Linked DNA regions of Cellvibrio sp. PSBB006. Each later gene encodes a partner of the first gene's protein in a complex. Links are inferred from orthologs where the notes say so. Each region holds a gene or a part of one and is shown on either strand. Other genes may lie near its edges.

Region 1 (8,994 bases):
GCGATCCTCGCCCCGGACAATCAGATTTATCTCAAACAAAACATGCGGTTGATGCTGGAACAGGCCCAGGCCGCGCTCTTGCGTGAAGAAGCGCAGGTTTATCAATCCAGTTTGCAAAAAGCCCAGGAGTGGTTAAAAACCTACTTCCCGCTCAACCCTCAATCCGTTGCGGCGCAAGCCGAACTGGCAGATTTGCAGAACGTGATCATCACTCAATCCCTGCCGAATTTTGCAGAGTCTACCGAGTTGTTGAAAGCTTACATCGAGCGTAAACATACCAAAGCAGCTTCACGGCGTGGAGGCAAGTAACCAATGAAAAAGTTGTTATTCATTGTTGTTGCCCTGTTTGCATTCGGTCTGTGGGTGATGTTCAGCCCACCGGAAGACGGCGGCTATATGCTGATTGCCTTCGGCAGCAAAACCTTTGAGATGAGCTTATGGTTTGCGGCGCTGGTGTATATTGTCAGTATCTTAGTGATATGGTTGGCGGCGCGTTTGCTGTTCGGCAGTTTCTATATCGTGCGGAATTTTTCTGAGTACATGAGCTTCGGTGGTAGCGAGCGCGCACAAAAACGTACTGCCAGCGGATTGGTAGATTACATCGAAGGCAATTGGTTACAGGCACGTAAAAAATTATTGCGCGCTGCACCCAAAGTCGATGCACCGCTTATTAATTATCTCGCCGCTGCGCGCAGCGCTTACGAATTAGGTGATCGTGCGGAAGCCGAAAAATTACTGACAATCGCCAGTGAAACCGGACCCGATGCGGAACTGGCTGTGGCCTTGACCCGCGCGCGCATGGAATTATCCAGCAAACAATACGATCAATGCCTGATGACCTTGTTGCGCATTAAAGGCAAGGCACCGCAAAACCCGGTGCTGCTGGATTTGTTGTGCGAGGTTTATATTGCCCGCCAGGATTGGGACTCGTTGCACGGCATTATTGATCGCCTGCGCAGTTACAAGATTCGCTCGCCGGAAGACTTGGCGCAGTTGGAGCTGACTATCCATCGCGAACGTTTGAAGAAAATTGGCGAAGAAGTCCGTTTGTTATTACAAGGTGATCGCTTGCCAAAACTGCGCGCTGCCTGGGAGCGTGTGCCGGCGTATTTGCAAAAAGATAATGACATGATCGATGTCTATGCGCGGCAGCTGGCGATAAATTTTGAAGACCAGGAAGCTGAAAGTCTGGTGCGTAAAGCACTGAGCAAGGAATGGCATCCGGGGTTGGTGCATTTATACGGCCTCCTGCGCGGCCGCGATCCGCGTCAACAACTGACAACGGCGGAGGCCTGGCTTAAACAACATCCGCGCGACGCGGTGCTGTTGTTAACACTGGGGCGCTTGTGCTTACGCAATGAAATCTGGGGCAGCGCGCGGGATTATTTCAACGAAAGCCTGCGCGTCAAGCGCGACCCGGAAACCTTTGCTGAATTGGCACGCTTGCTGGAAAGCCTGGGCGAAACCCAGCGCAGCAGCGACTACTACCAGCAAGCATTGGGTATGGCTGCGTTGGGATTGCCGGAATTACCGCAGCCGAAAACCCGCGTGTAATGCTAATACCGGGAGGTGTCGGATTAGCCCGCAGGGCGTAATCCGACACCCCTCCAATTCTCCCCCAATGCTGTAACCCAACCTTTCCCCATTAACTGTCACTATCCTCATCGCGACACTGAAGTAAAATTCATCAAATTTTTCTCAAGGACGCAAACATGGAAAAAAATATCATCATCACCGGCGGCAGTCGCGGCATAGGCGCCGCCACCGCATTATTGGCAGCCGAACAGGGCTACAACGTCGGCATCACCTATCGCGAGCAAGAGGCCGCCGCCCACGCCATAGTGACGCAAATAAATCAAAAAGACGGCAAGGCCGTAGCCGTGCAAATGGACGTGAGTAAAGAAGCGGACATCGTGCACGCCTTTACGCAATTCGATAAACAATTGGGTCGGGTCACGGCATTAGTGAATAACGCGGGCACGCTTAAACAAGGACGTGTAGTGGACACCAGTGCGGCCTATCTCGAACAATTATTTGCCACCAATGTGATCGGCAGTTTTATCTGCGCTCGCGAAGCCATCAAGCGTATGTCCACTGCTCGCGGCGGGCAGGGCGGAGGAATCGTGAATGTGTCCTCCATTGCTGCGCGCCTGGGATCAGCCAATGAATACGTTGACTATGCTGCAACGAAAGGTGCGATTGATACCTTCACCATCGGTCTGGCCAAGGAAGTGATTGATGAAGGCATTCGTGTCAATGCGGTCAGGCCGGGATTGATTCATACCGATATTCATACAAGTGGTGGTGAACCGGGACGTATTGAGCGATTAAAGAATTCTCTTCCAATGAAGCGCGGTGGCTACCCTGAAGAAGTCGCGCGCGCAATTTTGTGGCTGCTATCAGATGACGCGTCTTACTCAACCGGTGTTTTATTGGATGTGTCAGGCGGGCGCTGATGAGGTTTGGCCCCATCAGCGTGATGAAATTATTCGGTAGGAATTAACCCGAGATTGCTGACAATTTGCGCCGTAGGTTCGGTCTGGTTCATGGTGTAGAAATGCAAGCCGGGCGCGTCATTTTCCAGCAGCACTTCGCACAACTCGCTCACCAGATCCACGCCAAAACTTTTCAGGCTGGCATCGTCATCACCGAAATTTTCCAGGGCTTTACGCAACCAGCGCGGAATTTCGGCGCCGCAGGTATCGGAAAAGCGGGTCAGATTGCGGTAGTTGATAATCGGCATAATGCCGGGGTAAATCGGTTGATCGATACCGGCTTTGTGACACTGCTCCATAAAATAAAAATAGGAGTCCGGGTTAAAGAAGTATTGGGTAATACCGCTGTTGGCACCCGCGTCAAACTTGCCTTTTAAATAGCGAATATCATCGCTGTAACTTTTGGCTTGCGGATGAATTTCCGGGTAGGCCGCCACTTCCAGATGAAAATGATCGCCGAAGTGTTTGCGGATAAAGGCCACCAGTTCATTGGCATACACCAACTGATAGGCACCGCCGACACCGGAAGGCATATCGCCGCGCAAGGCAACGATGCGATCGACACCAGCCGCTTTATAATCCTGCAATAATTCCAGGATGGTTTCTTCATCGTCACCGCCAAAAGATAAATGCGGTGCGGTGGCAATGCCCGCTGATTTAAAGCTGGTCACAATGCCTTTGGTATTATCGCGCGTCGAACCCCCGGCACCGTAGGTAACGGAAAAGAAATCCGGCGCGAAGCTATTGAGCTGATCGCGCACATGAATGAGTTTTTGCTTGCCTTCCGGGGTCTTCGGCGGAAAAAACTCAAAACTTAAACGTGGCTGAGAGTCTGTCATATTGTTGTTCTGCAATGTGGTTGTAGGTCGGATTAGCGCAGCGTAATCCGACAAGGTTGGTCAATGTGGCCGATCAACTTTTCGTTGTGCATTGTCGGATTACGCTGCGCTAATCCGACCTACGGGTACACGAGTTTTACATTAGTATTTATAACTTTCGGGCTTGAAGGGGCCTTCTGTTTCCAAACCGATATATTCGGCCTGTTGCGCCGTCAGTTTGGTAATCACGCCACCAAAACCTTCCACCATATCTTTGGCCACTTCTTCATCCAATTTTTTCGGCAGCACGCGCACGTACAAATGCTCTGTTTTTTGGTCTGCCGGCAGATCCGCAAATTTTCGTTCGTACAAATACATCTGTGCCAATACCTGGTTCGCAAAGGAACCATCCATAATGCGCGACGGATGACCGGTTGCATTGCCAAGGTTCACCAGACGACCTTCGGACAAAATAATCAAATGATCATTGGTCGCCTTATCGCGATACACCTTGTGCACCTGCGGTTTCACTTCTTCCCACTCCCAATGCTTGCGCATATACGCGGTATCAATCTCGCTGTCGAAGTGCCCGATGTTGCACACCACTGCACTGCGCTTTAATGCACGCAACATAGCCGAATCACACACATTCACATTACCAGTTGTGGTAACCACCAGGTCAGTCGTACCCAAAACAGTGTGATTAATATCTTCATACTTGCCGGTGTTGATGCCATCGTTGTACGGCGATACTACCTCAAAACCATCCATACACGCCTGCATGGCGCAGATCGGGTCGATCTCAGTGACTTTAACAATCATGCCTTCCTGACGCAGCGACGCCGCCGAGCCTTTACCCACATCACCGTAACCAATCACCAGCGCTTTCTTGCCCGACAATAAATGGTCAGTGCCGCGCTTGATCGCATCATTCAAACTGTGGCGGCAACCATACTTGTTATCGTTCTTACTCTTGGTAATGGAATCATTCACGTTAATCGCCGGCACCTTCAAGGTACCTTTCTTCAACATGTCCAACAAACGGTGAACACCGGTTGTGGTTTCCTCAGAAATCCCATGAATGCTATCCAGCATCTGCGGATACTTCTCATGGATAACCTGCGTCACATCACCACCATCATCCAGAATCATATTCGCCGCCCAAGGCTTACCATCCTTCAAAATGGTCTGCTCAATACACCACCAAAATTCCTCTTCCGTCTCACCCTTCCACGCAAACACCGGAATACCCGCCGCCGCAACCGCCGCCGCCGCATGATCCTGCGTCGAAAAAATATTACACGACGACCAACGCACCTCAGCACCCAGCTCGATCAATGTCTCAATCAACACAGCCGTCTGAATCGTCATGTGAATACAACCAATAATCTTCGCATCCGCCAACGGCTTGCTGTCCTTATACTTACGACGCAACGCCATCAACGCCGGCATCTCACCCTCAGCAATCTCAATCTCCTTACGACCCCAATAAGCCTCCTTCTGGAATTGTTCGGTAGTCTTTGCAGCGACTTTATAGTCAGTAAAATTTGCAGCGATATTCATAATAAAATCCTGTGTTTGCCTGGCCGTCGTTTGCCACCAGTTTTGTCTATTAATTGCGGTTATCGATGTTTTGAAAAGTAAACTAATCTTCGATGCTAAGTTGGAGTCGGTTCAAAGGTTTGAAACCATCACCGACACGGATGTCGGTGTTGAGCCCCCAAGGATGGGTTCACGGCGTGTTTCAAACCTTTGAACCGATTTCAACGCCACCCAACTACAAATACTTCTTCAAAGCATCCGCCTTGTCAGTTTTCTCCCAAGTAAACTCCGGCAACTCCCGCCCAAAATGCCCATACGCCGCCGTTGCCCGATAAATTGGCCGCTTCAAATCCAACATCTCAATCAACCCACGCGGCCGCAAATCAAAATGCTCACGCACCAACTTCACAATCTCCGCATCTGGCAACCTACCCGTACCAAATGTATTAATCGAAATCGACGTCGGCTCCGCCACACCAATCGCATAACTCACCTGAATCTCACAACGATCAGCCAAACCCGCCGCCACAATATTCTTCGCCACATAACGACCCGCATACGCCGCCGAACGATCCACCTTCGACGGGTCCTTACCGGAAAACGCACCACCGCCATGCCGCGCCATACCACCGTAGGTATCCACAATAATTTTACGGCCCGTCAAACCACAATCACCCACCGGACCACCGATAATAAATTGCCCGGTTGGATTAATGTGATACTGCGTATCCGCATGCAACCATTCGGCGGGCAACACCTGATTGATAATTTCCTCGCGCACCGCTTCACGAATATCCGACTGCTTTACATCCGGCGAATGCTGCGTCGACAACACCACCGCATCCACCGCTATCGGCTTGCCGTTTTCGTAACGCAAGGTCACCTGACTTTTTGCATCCGGACGCAACCAGGGCAACACATTCTGTTTACGCAAATACGCCTGGCGCTCTACCAAACGATGCGCAAAATAAATCGGCGCAGGCATCAACACATCAGTCTCGTTGGTGGCATAACCAAACATCAAACCCTGATCACCCGCGCCCAGATCCTTACTGTCCGCTTCATCCACACCCATGGCGATATCAGAAGACTGTTTGCCGATTGCATTCAACACTGCACAGGACGCACCATCAAAACCCACATCACTGGAGTTGTAACCAATGTCGAGGATGACCTGACGAATCAAATCCTCCAGATCCACATAAGTCGATGTGCGCACCTCACCGGCCACAATCGCCATACCGGTTTTCACCAGAGTTTCTACGGCAACGCGCGCGTTCGGATCATCTTTCAGGATCGCATCCAGCACCGCATCGGAAATTTGATCCGCCATCTTATCGGGATGGCCTTCAGAGACAGACTCAGATGTAAAGACGGAATACTCAGACATAGTGTTTTCCTTAAAAAATATTAAATGTACATTTTTTTCATGCGGGCACTGAGTTCAGGTGGATAAGGCGTAGTAGTCAAAACCCTCGCGTCAGGGATGACGTGAGGGAGCTACAGGGATGTATCCACGCGTTTTTGACTACTACGCCTTATCCACCTGAACGATCTCTTGCAGAGCGCTCAGCCTTTTTTAAAAATTTGCTTGCCTAAAAAACTGCCGCAACTGAATTTGAAAACCATTGCGCAACGCAAAATAAACACTCTGGCCTTCATCCAGCCCCGCCGCCTTTGCCCAACGGGTAAAATCCTGCGGCTCAAAACCCTGCCACAAATCACCACAAGCGTCGCGCGCCCAAACTTGCTCATGACGACATAAATCCGCGACCAACAACGCGCCGCCTGGTGTCAGCGCCTTACTTAAATCTGCAAAAATATCGGCGGGCGAAGGCGTATGGTGCAACACCATGTTGACCACGATGCAATCCGCCAACACCTTGTGCTCGTGTAATGAACGGGTGTCACCAAGAATAAATTCAATATTGCGCAGATTTTTTTCGGTGGCATAACAGCGCGCTTTTTCCAACATAGTTGCAGCGTTATCCAGCGCGACCACCTGTTTAAAACGCTGTGACAACACCGCCAGAAATTCCCCTTCACCGGGGCCTACTTCAAGCACCAGGTGCCTGTCGGGCAAAGGCGTGCTGTTGAGCAACTGGGTCATCTGCTCGGCATACACCGGATAGCTCGCAATCAAATCCTGCTGCGCACGAAATTTATGTGCGTTCTCGCTGAAGAATAATTGCGCAGCCTCGCTACGTTCGTGATGCAGTTGTTGCAACTGCTGCGCAACAGCCGCAGACACAGGTTGTTGATCAATTGTGGCAAACAATTGTTGCTGTAACGCGCTGAGCGAATGGTCTGGCGCAAAAAATGCGCGACGATAAAAGATGGAATTGCCTTCACGGCGAGAGGTCAACAAACCGGCGCTGGTCAACACCTTTAAATGGTGGCTCATGCCGGACTGCTTGATCGAAAAAATCTGGCACAGCTCCAGCACGCCAAATGAATCCTGGGCCAGTACACGCAAGATATCGAGCCGCAAAGGATCACCCGCCGCTTTAAGTAAACCGGCGAGTTGGTCGAGGCTGGCCTCGTTGGTGCCTTCATCCGGGGCATCAGGAGCTTTTTGAAGTTGATTCATGCCCGGCAGTCTAGCAGGATGCATTATCTATATCAAAATTTTTTGATATAGATAATGGTAAATGTGACTATTTGACGATAAAGTGCGCTTCCCTGCCGATCTTGCCTTTACGGGCGGCGGCGGCTGAGAGAGAATGTCGCCCCATTTTGTCCGATGAAAGAACTTCTCATTTGTCGGAGCAGCCTCATCGGGCTGAAGACTTGCCGGCGATAGATAAATCAAAGGTCCGCCAGAGACCGACTCTCAGATAACAGCAATCAACGACATACTCATCAAGGAGCATTCAGTCTCATGCCTTCTCGTACCGAACTTGCCAATGCCATTCGCGTCCTCAGTATGGACGCCGTTCAGAAAGCCAACTCCGGCCACCCCGGCGCGCCGATGGGGATGGCAGATATTGCCGAAGTCCTGTGGAACGACTTCCTGAAACACAACCCCAAGAACCCCAACTGGGCTGATCGCGACCGCTTTGTGCTGTCCAACGGCCACGGCTCCATGCTGATTTACTCCTTGTTACATCTGACCGGCTACGACCTGCCGATGGATCAACTCAAGCAATTCCGCCAGCTGCACTCGGCGACCCCGGGTCACCCGGAGCGCGGTTACACCCCCGGTGTTGAAACCACTACCGGTCCGCTGGGCCAGGGTATTGCTAACGCCGTGGGTATGGCGCTGGCGGAGAAAACCCTGGCGGCACAATTCAACCGCGAAGGTCACGATGTCGTTGACCACTACACCTACTGCTTCCTCGGTGACGGTTGCATGATGGAAGGCATCTCCCATGAAGCCTGTTCATTGGCCGGCACCCTGGGCCTGGGGAAATTGATGGCCTTCTATGACGACAACGGCATCTCAATCGACGGCCATGTCGAAGGCTGGTTTACCGACAACACCCCGCAGCGTTTTGAAGCCTACGGCTGGCATGTCATCCCCGGTGTTGACGGCCACGACAGCAATGCGGTGCGCGCTGCTATCGAAGCCGCCCGTGCAGAAACCTCCAAGCCGACATTGATCTGCTGCAAGACTGTGATCGGTTTTGGTTCGCCGAACAAACAAGGCTCACACGATTCCCACGGTTCTCCGCTGGGCAATGATGAAGTGGCACTGGTACGGAAAACCCTCAACTGGAATCACGAACCTTTTGTGGTACCGGAAGAAATCTATGCGGGCTGGAATGCGGTAGAAAAGGGCGCTAGCGCTGAACAAGCCTGGGCCGACAAAATGGCTGCTTATAAATCTGCTCATCCTGACTTGGCTGCCGAGTTTGATCGCCGCGTCGTTAAAGGTGATTTGCCCGCAGACTTCGCTGCAAAAGCGGAAGCCTTTATTGCCGAGTGTCAGGCCAAGGGCGAAAAAATTGCCAGCCGTAAAGCCTCACAAAATGCTATCGCCGCTTACGCTGCCTTGCTGCCGGAATTGCTCGGTGGTTCAGCGGACCTGGCCGGTTCTAACCTTACTCTGGTCAAGACCTCTAAAGGTGTGACCGCCGAAGATGCGAGCGGTAACTACATTTATTACGGCGTGCGCGAATTCGGTATGAGCGCCATCA
Region 2 (9,070 bases), 990 kb from region 1 along the record:
CACCAAATTGGTGAACGCCAACGCCTGGAAGAAATTTTTAAAGGTGTATTCACGCACCAACAGCGGAATGTCCTCTCGCCGAATAACCTGCCACTGCGGGATTTCCTCTTGCAGATCATGGATTTCTTTTTCCGTCAGGCGTGGCGCATCGGCGCGACAGGCTTCGCAGATTTCATCGGCGATCGGTTTATGGGAAGTCGAATTCATTGAAGCCCCCTTTCGTTAGGTATTCATGATGTTTGCAGTGACAGATGCCTTGGGTTGGACTGCATACCCCTGAAAGAGTTTGGTATAGCGGTAGAATCAGCAGTGGCATAAAAAAGCCGGAATAAAATCCGGCTTTTTTATGCATTGGGAAAGTTTGATGCCTTATACGATATTGACCACACCCTCTTCGATCTTCGCTTTCCAGACCTGCGGGCCGGTAATGTGTACCGATTCACCCCGGGAATCCACCGCAACCGTCACTGGCATATCCTTAACGTCAAACTCGTAGATGGCCTCCATACCCAGTTCCGGAAAGCCCAGTACTTTGGAGGATTTGATCGCCTGGGCCACCAGATAGGCAGCACCACCCACAGCCATCAGATACACCGATTGATGATCGCGAATGGCATCAATGGCGGCGGGGCCGCGTTCCGATTTGCCGATCATGCCCAGCAAGCCGGTTTTTTCCAGCATGGTGCGGGTGAATTTGTCCATCCGCGTAGCGGTAGTGGGGCCCGCCGGCCCAACAACTTCATCACGCACCGGATCAACCGGGCCAACGTAATAGATAAAGCGGCCTTTCAGGTCCACCGGCAAGGGTTCGCCTTTCGCCAACAAGTCAGTCATCTTCTTATGGGCGGCATCGCGACCGGTCAGCATCTTGCCAGACAGCAAGATCGTCTCGCCGGTTTTCCAGGTTTGCACCTCTTCCGGAGTTAGGGTATCCAGGTTAACGCGACGCACACCCTCGCCGACTTCCCAGGAAATGTCCGGATAATCTTCCAGCGACGGCGGGGTTTGCAATGCCGGACCTGAGCCATCCAGTGTGAAATGCGCGTGACGGGTAGCGGCGCAGTTGGGGATGATGGCGACGGCTTTGTTGGCGGCATGGGTCGGGTAATCCTTGACCTTCACATCCAGCACCGTGGTTAAACCACCCAGGCCCTGGGCGCCGATACCGAGGCGATTCACCTTGTCATAGAGCTCAATGCGCAACTCTTCCGCGCGATTGCTGGCACCGCGCGCCTGTAGCGCCTGGATATCCACCGGATCAAGCAGCGCTTCTTTGGCCAGCAACATCGCTTTTTCCGCCGTGCCGCCAATACCGATACCGAGCATACCCGGCGGGCACCAGCCAGCGCCCATCTTGGGCACCATCTCCAACACCCAATCCACGACTGAATCCGAGGGATTGAGCATCGCGAATTTGGTCTTGGCTTCAGAACCGCCGCCCTTGGCCGCTACGTGCACATCTACTGTGTTGCCGGGGACGATGTTGTAGTGGATCACTGCCGGGGTATTGTCGCCGGTATTTTTACGAGCGCCGTCCGGGTCCGCCAGAATGGAGGCACGTAAAACGTTATCGGGTTGCATATAGGCGCGGCGCACACCTTCGTTGACCATGTCGGTCAGACTCATTTGCGCATCCCATTGCACATCCATACCCACAGTCACGAAAACGGTAACGATACCTGTGTCCTGGCAAATCGGGCGATGGCCGATGGCGCACATACGGGAATTGATCAGGATTTGCGCCATAGCGTCTTTGGCGGCTTGGTTCGCTTCGCGTTCATAGGCCTGATGAACGGCCTGGATAAAATCGACGGGGTGATAATAAGAGATGAATTGCAGCGCATCGGCAACGCTGTCGATCAGGTCTTGCTGACGAATCACGGTTGGCATAGCAGTTTCTCTGTTAACTGTGTGCGTGAGCTCGATATCAACTCAACGCGGCAGGTTGAAGCTCTGAGGGCTTTTTGGGATGGAATTCGGGCGGCAATTCTACACCAACATAAACAGAATGATGTAGCAAGGTATCCGTCCATGCACCATAAAAAAGGCCGGAAAACGTGAATTTTCCGGCCTCTCATAAGGATTTTCTGCTTGCTGATCAGTTCGCGGGGGCCGCGCCGATGCGCTGCTTGAGCTCCAGGATATCGCGATTGATCGTGCGACGGTAAGCGTCGATAGCCGCGATAGCCTCCTCGTTGGTACGAACCTTTTGCTGCAGTGCCTGCAACGAACTCAGCTGGCCGTCTACCCGGTCAACCTGTTCGGTAAAATCCTGCAAACGCTTGCCCTGCTCTGCAATGCTGAGGACGGCTGAATCAATCTTGGCTATGGCATCGTCAACTGCCGCTTTATTGGCCGCCAACTGCGTATTGAGGCTAGCTGCCGTGGCGTTGGCTTCACTCGCATCTTTTTTGGCAGCGGCCAACTCTTTGGCCAGACTGGCGATATTTTCTTTATTGGCGGCAATCGCCTTGCGGTTTACATCATTCGAAATACCCCACAATTTGCGGATCTCTGAGTCTACCCACTTAAGCTTGGCATCCACCTGCGTAAGCGATTGGCTGGATTCGTCCGAGGTTACGCTCAAACGCCCTTCCAGATCAGCAATACGGGCCTCAGCCTGCTGCAGCAGAGCCTGGGCCTCCGTTAATTTCCAACCAAAGAAGCCCCCGATAGCCACACCAGCCAATGCCAGCAAGAGCGCGATGATTGCTAGTGGACTGGTGCCTGATGACGGAGCTGGCGCGGGAGCCGCAGGCGTCTGTGGGCGAGAGGGTCGAGAGGTATCTACCGCTGCACGGCGCGTGATAGGTTCATCGCGCTCGGGTACAGAGGCATGACCAGACAAGGTTGGTTCTTTACGTTCCATAATCTGCGATTACCCGGGGGAAACTGATGATGAAGCCCGCCAATAGCAGCAAGCCAAATAAAGGCTGCATTTTATAGCAGGTATGGCGGGGGAAAAAAAGTTGAACGACAAATTACATATCAGGATGTTAACTGGTAATACCCTATATTTACCGCCGTAAGACACTGACGACACAGTCTGGTTGCAAAAAAAATCAGGCCCGAAAGCCTGATTTTTTATCACACCCGAAACGCTTATTCAGCGTATTTGGCGTTAACAAATTCCCAGTTAACCAAAGACCAGAAAGCATTCAGGTAATTGGGACGAGAATTGCGATAGTCAATGTAGTACGCATGCTCCCACACATCCACTGTCAGGATGGCTTTGACAGAAGCGTCTGTCAGCGGAGTTTGCGCATTGCTGGTGTTAACGATAGCTACACTGCCATCGGCTTTCTTTACCAACCAGGTCCAGGCAGAACCAAAATTATTGATAGCCGAGTTGGTGAACTCTTCCTTGAACTTATCGAAGGAGCCAAATGCCTTGTTGATGGCTTCAGCTACGGCACCGGTGGCTTCGCCGCCGCCATTAGGGCTCAGGCAATTCCAATAGAAGGTGTGGTTCCATATTTGTGCAGCGTTGTTGAATACGCCACCGGAAGAAGTCTTGATGATGTCTTCCAGGCTCTTGCCTTCGTACTCGGTACCGGGAACCAAGCCATTCAACTTGTCCACGTAGGTTTTGTGGTGTTTACCGTAATGGTATTCCAGGGTCTCGGCAGAGATGTGCGGAGCCAAGGCATCTTTTGCGTAAGGAAGTGCAGGTAATTCAAAAGCCATAATCATTCTCCTTAAGAAGACGTAATCTCAAAATTTCACTTAGCGATTGGCCAAGCACACGAATGTCGCAAAGCGCCAGTTTACAAAGGGCGTAAAGCCTGCTGGCTGTTAGAATTTTTCTGGAAACGAAAGCGGCCCCGAAGGGCCGCCAGTATAACTCACTTCTGTTGCTCGTTAATGCCAGTCCATACGGGTTTGTATGACACAGCACTCACGGCAGAAGACAGCGAATTAATGCTCATGGGCAAATTACATCATGCCGCCCATGCCACCCATTCCGCCCATGCCACCCATATCTGGTGCAGCAGGCTTATTGTCTTCCGGCAGGTCAGCGATCATGGCTTCGGTAGTAATCATCAAACCAGCGATTGAACCGGCTGCTTGCAGTGCAGTACGGGTCACTTTAGCCGGGTCGAGAATACCCATCTCCAGCATATCGCCGTATTCACCAGTCGCCGCGTTGAAACCGAAGTTACCGCTGCCTTGTTTAACCTTGTCAGCCACCACAGAAGGCTCATCACCGGCGTTGGCGACGATTTGACGCAAAGGCGCTTCCATCGCACGACGGGCAATACCGATACCGGCGTTTTGATCTTCGTTGTCGCCTTTGAGGTCTGCAATAGCAGCAACGGCGCGAATCAACGCAGTACCACCGCCGGGAACCACGCCTTCCTCTACCGCAGCACGGGTAGCGTGCAGAGCATCTTCCACGCGCGCCTTCTTCTCTTTCATTTCAATTTCAGTAGCGGCACCGACTTTGATTACCGCAACACCGCCAGCCAGTTTGGCAACGCGCTCTTGCAGTTTTTCACGGTCGTAATCAGAGGTAGTTTCTTCGATTTGCACACGGATTTGCTGAACGCGCGCTTTAATCTCGTCAGCTTTACCAGCACCGTCAACAATCACAGTGTTTTCTTTGTTCATGGTGACGCGCTTGGCGGTACCCAAATGCTCCAGGGTTGCGCTTTCCAGATCCAGACCCACTTCTTCAGAAATCACAGTAGCGCCAGTCAGCACAGCGATGTCTTGCAACATGGCCTTACGACGGTCGCCGAAGCCAGGCGCTTTACACGCAGCCACTTTCACAATGCCACGAATGTTGTTCACAACCAACGTCGCCAGCGCTTCGCCTTCAACGTCTTCAGCAACGATTACCAGCGGCTTACCGGCTTTGGCAACACCTTCCAGCACGGGCAGCAACTCACGGATATTAGAGATTTTCTTGTCAACCAACAGGATGTATGGGCTGTCTTGTTCAACGCTCATGCTGTCCTGGTTGTTGATGAAGTAAGGAGAGAGGTAACCACGGTCGAATTGCATACCTTCTACCACGTCCAGCTCATTGTCCAAGCTGGTGCCTTCTTCCACGGTGATCACACCTTCTTTGCCCACTTTTTCCATGGCTTCGGCGATCAGGCCACCGATTGACGTGTCGCTGTTGGCAGAGATGGTGCCGACTTGAGAGATAGATTTGCTGTCAGCACAAGGCTGGGCGATTGACTTGACGTGAGCCACAGCAGCGGTGATGGCTTTGTCGATACCGCGCTTCAGGTCCATCGGGTTCATGCCCGCCGCAACAGACTTCAGACCTTCGTTCACAATGGCTTGGGCCAGTACAGTCGCGGTGGTGGTACCGTCACCAGCGTCGTCAGACGCGCGTGAGGCCACTTCTTTCACCATTTGCGCGCCCATGTTTTCAAACTTGTCTTTCAGGGTGATTTCCTTGGCTACGGAAACACCGTCTTTGGTCACAGTAGGTGCGCCGAAAGATTTTTCCAGAACAACGTTACGCCCTTTTGGGCCCAGGGTTGCTTTAACGGCGTCAGCCAGGATGTTTACACCGACAACCATACGTTGACGAGCGCTATCACCAAATTTCACTTCTTTTGCAGACATTTTCCAATTCCTTCAAATTCGTTCAACAGAGGGTTTGTGACAGGCAAGGAGCGGTTTACAACAGCACAGCCTTGATGTCGCTTTCGTTGAGGATGACCAGCTCTTCGCCGTCGATTTCAATCGTGTCGCTACCGGCATATTTGCCGAACACCACCACATCACCCACTTTCACGTCCAACGGACGCAATTCACCACTTGCCAATACACGGCCATTACCCACGGCCAAGACTTCGCCCTGGTTTGGCTTTTCTTTTGCAGAACCGGGCAGAACGATACCGCCAGCGGTTTTTTTCTCTTCTTCTTTGCGGCGAACCACAACACGGTCATGTAAAGGACGAATTTTCATGAGCTCATTTCTCCAACAAGCAGTTAAACACGGAAATTTAGCCGGGATTCCCCCGAGTGATTGCCTATATAGCGACAGTGTCAGCTATTTCAAGGGGTAAATTCCCGGTGAAAAGAGACTGAAAACTGCCACCAGAACCACCTGGCCAACTTACTGCGAAAGCCGGTCAGGCAGCGGTAAAGCAGTGCCCCAGAAGTGGGGTTCAGCAGCGGGATTTCAACTGCCTTGATACAAATAAAGTTACTTCCTGCCATGCCATTACTCATCGCTTGAAGAACTGGCGAAAAAACAGACAGAAAATCCGCCCACCCTCCCGGTGCGAAGCATCCGGCCAACCCAGCAATATGGCGCAAAAATCATTAATTGGGTGTGCAGCTACCTTCACCCGTGGCAGTTTTTGTCCCTGGACATTGATCACGGGGCGTCCCACTTTTCTGTTGGCTCATCAAAAATAGTGGCAAGTGCATCTGAACACACCTACACCGGTTTTAGAAAAACAGATAATTTTTTCTATCTCATTCTATGGCTGAGGTCGTGTGCTCTGGTAACACTTCACTTCCGAAGGTAACTGTGAATCACACCACTCTATGACTTCTGTCACATTGCGTCGTTTTTAAACAGCCAAAACTTCTATAAAGAATGGCTGAAATTATTTTTACCACTTTATTCGCAATCCAATAATTTCCGCTCCCACTTTCCACTTTAAAGTGGGAGTCCGGCGGTATTGCGAAAGATTTTTTTTTGTCCAATCATCAGCAAGTTTGCTGAATAGCAAGCCTTGTTTGCTCCGCAGATTTTCCGGTTCTTGTAAGTTGTCCCAGAGCCTTCCTGTTATCAAAACACCGTCCAGCAAGGATGTTTTTCTGTCTCGACACGGGATTTATGTCGTGCCGTGCGCGGTGTGTTTTTATAAAAAGCAATGATTCGGTCGTAAAGATTTCGAGGTAGAAAAATTAACCCATAGAGGAGCCCGAGAAAGATGAATACCATTTCCCGCTTCAGGAATTTACTCCACCCGTCCCGCAGATTCATATCGTTATTGTGTTTTCTAACCTTGCTGGCAAGCTTTTTTTGTCAGTTCGCATCAGCGCAACAATCCGGTTATACCGTCACCTCATCGTCCAGTGTGCGTTTTTATGTGAACGGTGCGCCCTGGGCCGATATTCATTACACCGTTAACGGTGGCGTTCAGCAAAATATTCGCATGAGCGCGAGCGGCACCAACCACACCTATAATTTGACGGGGCTGAACACCGGCGCCGTGGTGCGTTATTTCTTTACGATCGGCAACAACAGTGGCGGCGCCACTGATACGGCCTGGACGCAATTTACCTTCAACGGCACAACACCGCCGCCCACCAGCGGTGTTGTACGTTTATTTGAGCACTGCAATTACGGGGGTGTGTCCGCCGGACTGGGTGTCGGTAGCTATACGATGAACCAGTTGATTGCATTGGGTATCAACAACGATTTTGTTTCTTCGTTACAAGTATCCAGCGGCTACCGCGCCATCCTTTACCAACATCACAATTTCACCGGCAGTTCAGTGGTCAAGACAGCCAATGATTCCTGCCTGGTTGACGACAGCTTTAATGACCAGGTGAGCTCGATTGTTATTGAAGCCGTGAATAACTCTGGCACGCCCGGCACCGCCAACGGCACTCACAAACGTCTCAAGATTATCAACGGTTGCGGCGACCCGATGTGGGTCCAATGGCTCACCGCGCCTGGCGTAACCTTCAATGCACCCAACCGCCATCGCCTCGCCAGCCTCGGCAGTTTTATTGAATACGACATTCCCGATAAGGGGCTGCCAGCCATGCGTTTCTGGCCCGGCTTCGGTTGCGATGGTAATGGTCACAATTGTCGTGTCGGTGCCAGCGGCGGTCCGGCCAACCTGGGCTTCACTTGCCCACCCGGCGGCTGTGCCCCACCTATCGATTCCAAGTTTGAAGCGACGTTTGGCTGTATTCCCGGTGTGACCGATGCGCAGTGTTACCAGAATCCGTCAGCGCCTGGCCAACCCTTGGGGCGTGGTGACTGGTGGAATTCGAGCATGGTGGATGGCTATACCGTGCCGATGAAAGTTGTGGTCAACGGCCATTGTCCGGTTGGGCCGCAACCGGCGCCGGTATTTGGCCCTGGCGGTCCGCAAGGTGGGGTCATCGATTGCTCGACGTTGCGGGTATCGGATTGCCCGGTCAACGAAAACCTGAGCACCAACGGACAATTCCCACAGCTGGCTAACGTCAATCTCACCGTCACCAATCCCACGACGGGTGCCGTCGCAGGCTGTTATTCACCAGCCGCCAAACTGACCTTCAGCCATTGGGCGAACGGCTTCCAGACTTATGCTCCGGATGCGCCCCAGGCACGCATGTATACCTGCCCCACCCCGCCCATTTCTCCGGAGCAATGCAGCGCGGGTCCGGCAGACAGCACCGCGTATCGCAACATGATCCACTCTCATTGCGAAACTTACGCTTATGCCTACGACGACGGGTACGGTTTATCCAGTTGCCCGGCAGCAACCAACTTGAAGTACGAGGTGACCTTTTACTGCCCTCGTTAAACGAATATGCCGCTCCCGGTGCCAAGTCGGGAGCGGCATTTGCAAGTGCCGGGCTGACAACCGGCTATTAACCTGACCTCCGTCTGGCACGGAGGTTTTTCACTACAACAAAGGATAAAAACAATGTGCCTATTGCATAAACCTTTCGGTCGTTTTTTATCGGTATTGGGTTTTGCGTTTTTCGCATGTCTTTCCATCAACGCTAATGCTGTGGTTTTCCAGGCAGAAAGCTACAACGCGTTTTACGATACAACACCGGGCAATACCGGCGGTGCGTTTCGCAACGATGCCGTCGATATCGAGCCCACCACAGACAACGGCGGCGGCTTTAACGTCGGCTGGATTGTCGCTGGTGAGTGGCTGGCCTACAACGGATTGATGATTCCCAGCTCCGGCAGCTACACCATTCGCATGCGTGTAGCGAGCACCGTGGGCGGTACTGCGTCAGTCGACTTGAACGGCGGCTCCATCCTGCTGGGTAATTTCACCATTCCCAACACCGGCGGCTGGCAAAACTGGCAAACCGTCTCCCGCACCGTGAACCTGAACGCCGGGACCTACAGCCTGGG

What was found.
Region 2: the proteins of metK (region 1) and groL are in contact, whole or in part, in a cryo-EM structure (PDB 8P4O), measured with the Escherichia coli proteins. The link is inferred for Cellvibrio sp. PSBB006 from one-to-one orthologs.

The regions. Positions count from the first base shown.
Region 1 is NZ_CP021382.1:2,941,794-2,950,787, reverse strand. What follows is about bases 4,169-6,957. They hold metK (methionine adenosyltransferase), read right to left. Parts: upstream 6,246-6,957; coding sequence 5,091-6,245; downstream 4,169-5,090. Other genes in these bases: CBR65_RS12280 (metalloregulator ArsR/SmtB family transcription factor), read right to left, coding at 6,435-6,957; ahcY (adenosylhomocysteinase), read right to left, coding at 4,169-4,876. In the rest of the region: CBR65_RS12310 (uroporphyrinogen-III C-methyltransferase), read left to right, coding at 1-309; CBR65_RS12305 (heme biosynthesis HemY N-terminal domain-containing protein), read left to right, coding at 313-1,554; CBR65_RS12300 (SDR family oxidoreductase), read left to right, coding at 1,713-2,456; metF (methylenetetrahydrofolate reductase [NAD(P)H]), read right to left, coding at 2,486-3,334; more of ahcY, read right to left, coding at 3,476-4,168; more of CBR65_RS12280, read right to left, coding at 6,958-7,445; tkt (transketolase), read left to right, coding at 7,737-8,994. UniProt on the Escherichia coli protein: Catalyzes the formation of S-adenosylmethionine (AdoMet) from methionine and ATP.
Region 2 is NZ_CP021382.1:1,954,720-1,963,789, forward strand. The notes cover bases 3,261-6,125. They hold groL (chaperonin GroEL), read right to left. Parts: upstream 5,584-6,125; coding sequence 3,937-5,583; downstream 3,261-3,936. Other genes in these bases: sodB (superoxide dismutase [Fe]), read right to left, coding at 3,261-3,687; CBR65_RS08105 (co-chaperone GroES), read right to left, coding at 5,639-5,929. Also shown: CBR65_RS08080 (4a-hydroxytetrahydrobiopterin dehydratase), read right to left, coding at 1-207; CBR65_RS08085 (fumarate hydratase), read right to left, coding at 370-1,890; CBR65_RS08090 (hypothetical protein), read right to left, coding at 2,099-2,869; more of sodB, read right to left, coding at 3,103-3,260; CBR65_RS22270 (thaumatin family protein), read left to right, coding at 6,909-8,501; CBR65_RS08115 (family 16 glycosylhydrolase), read left to right, coding at 8,625-9,070.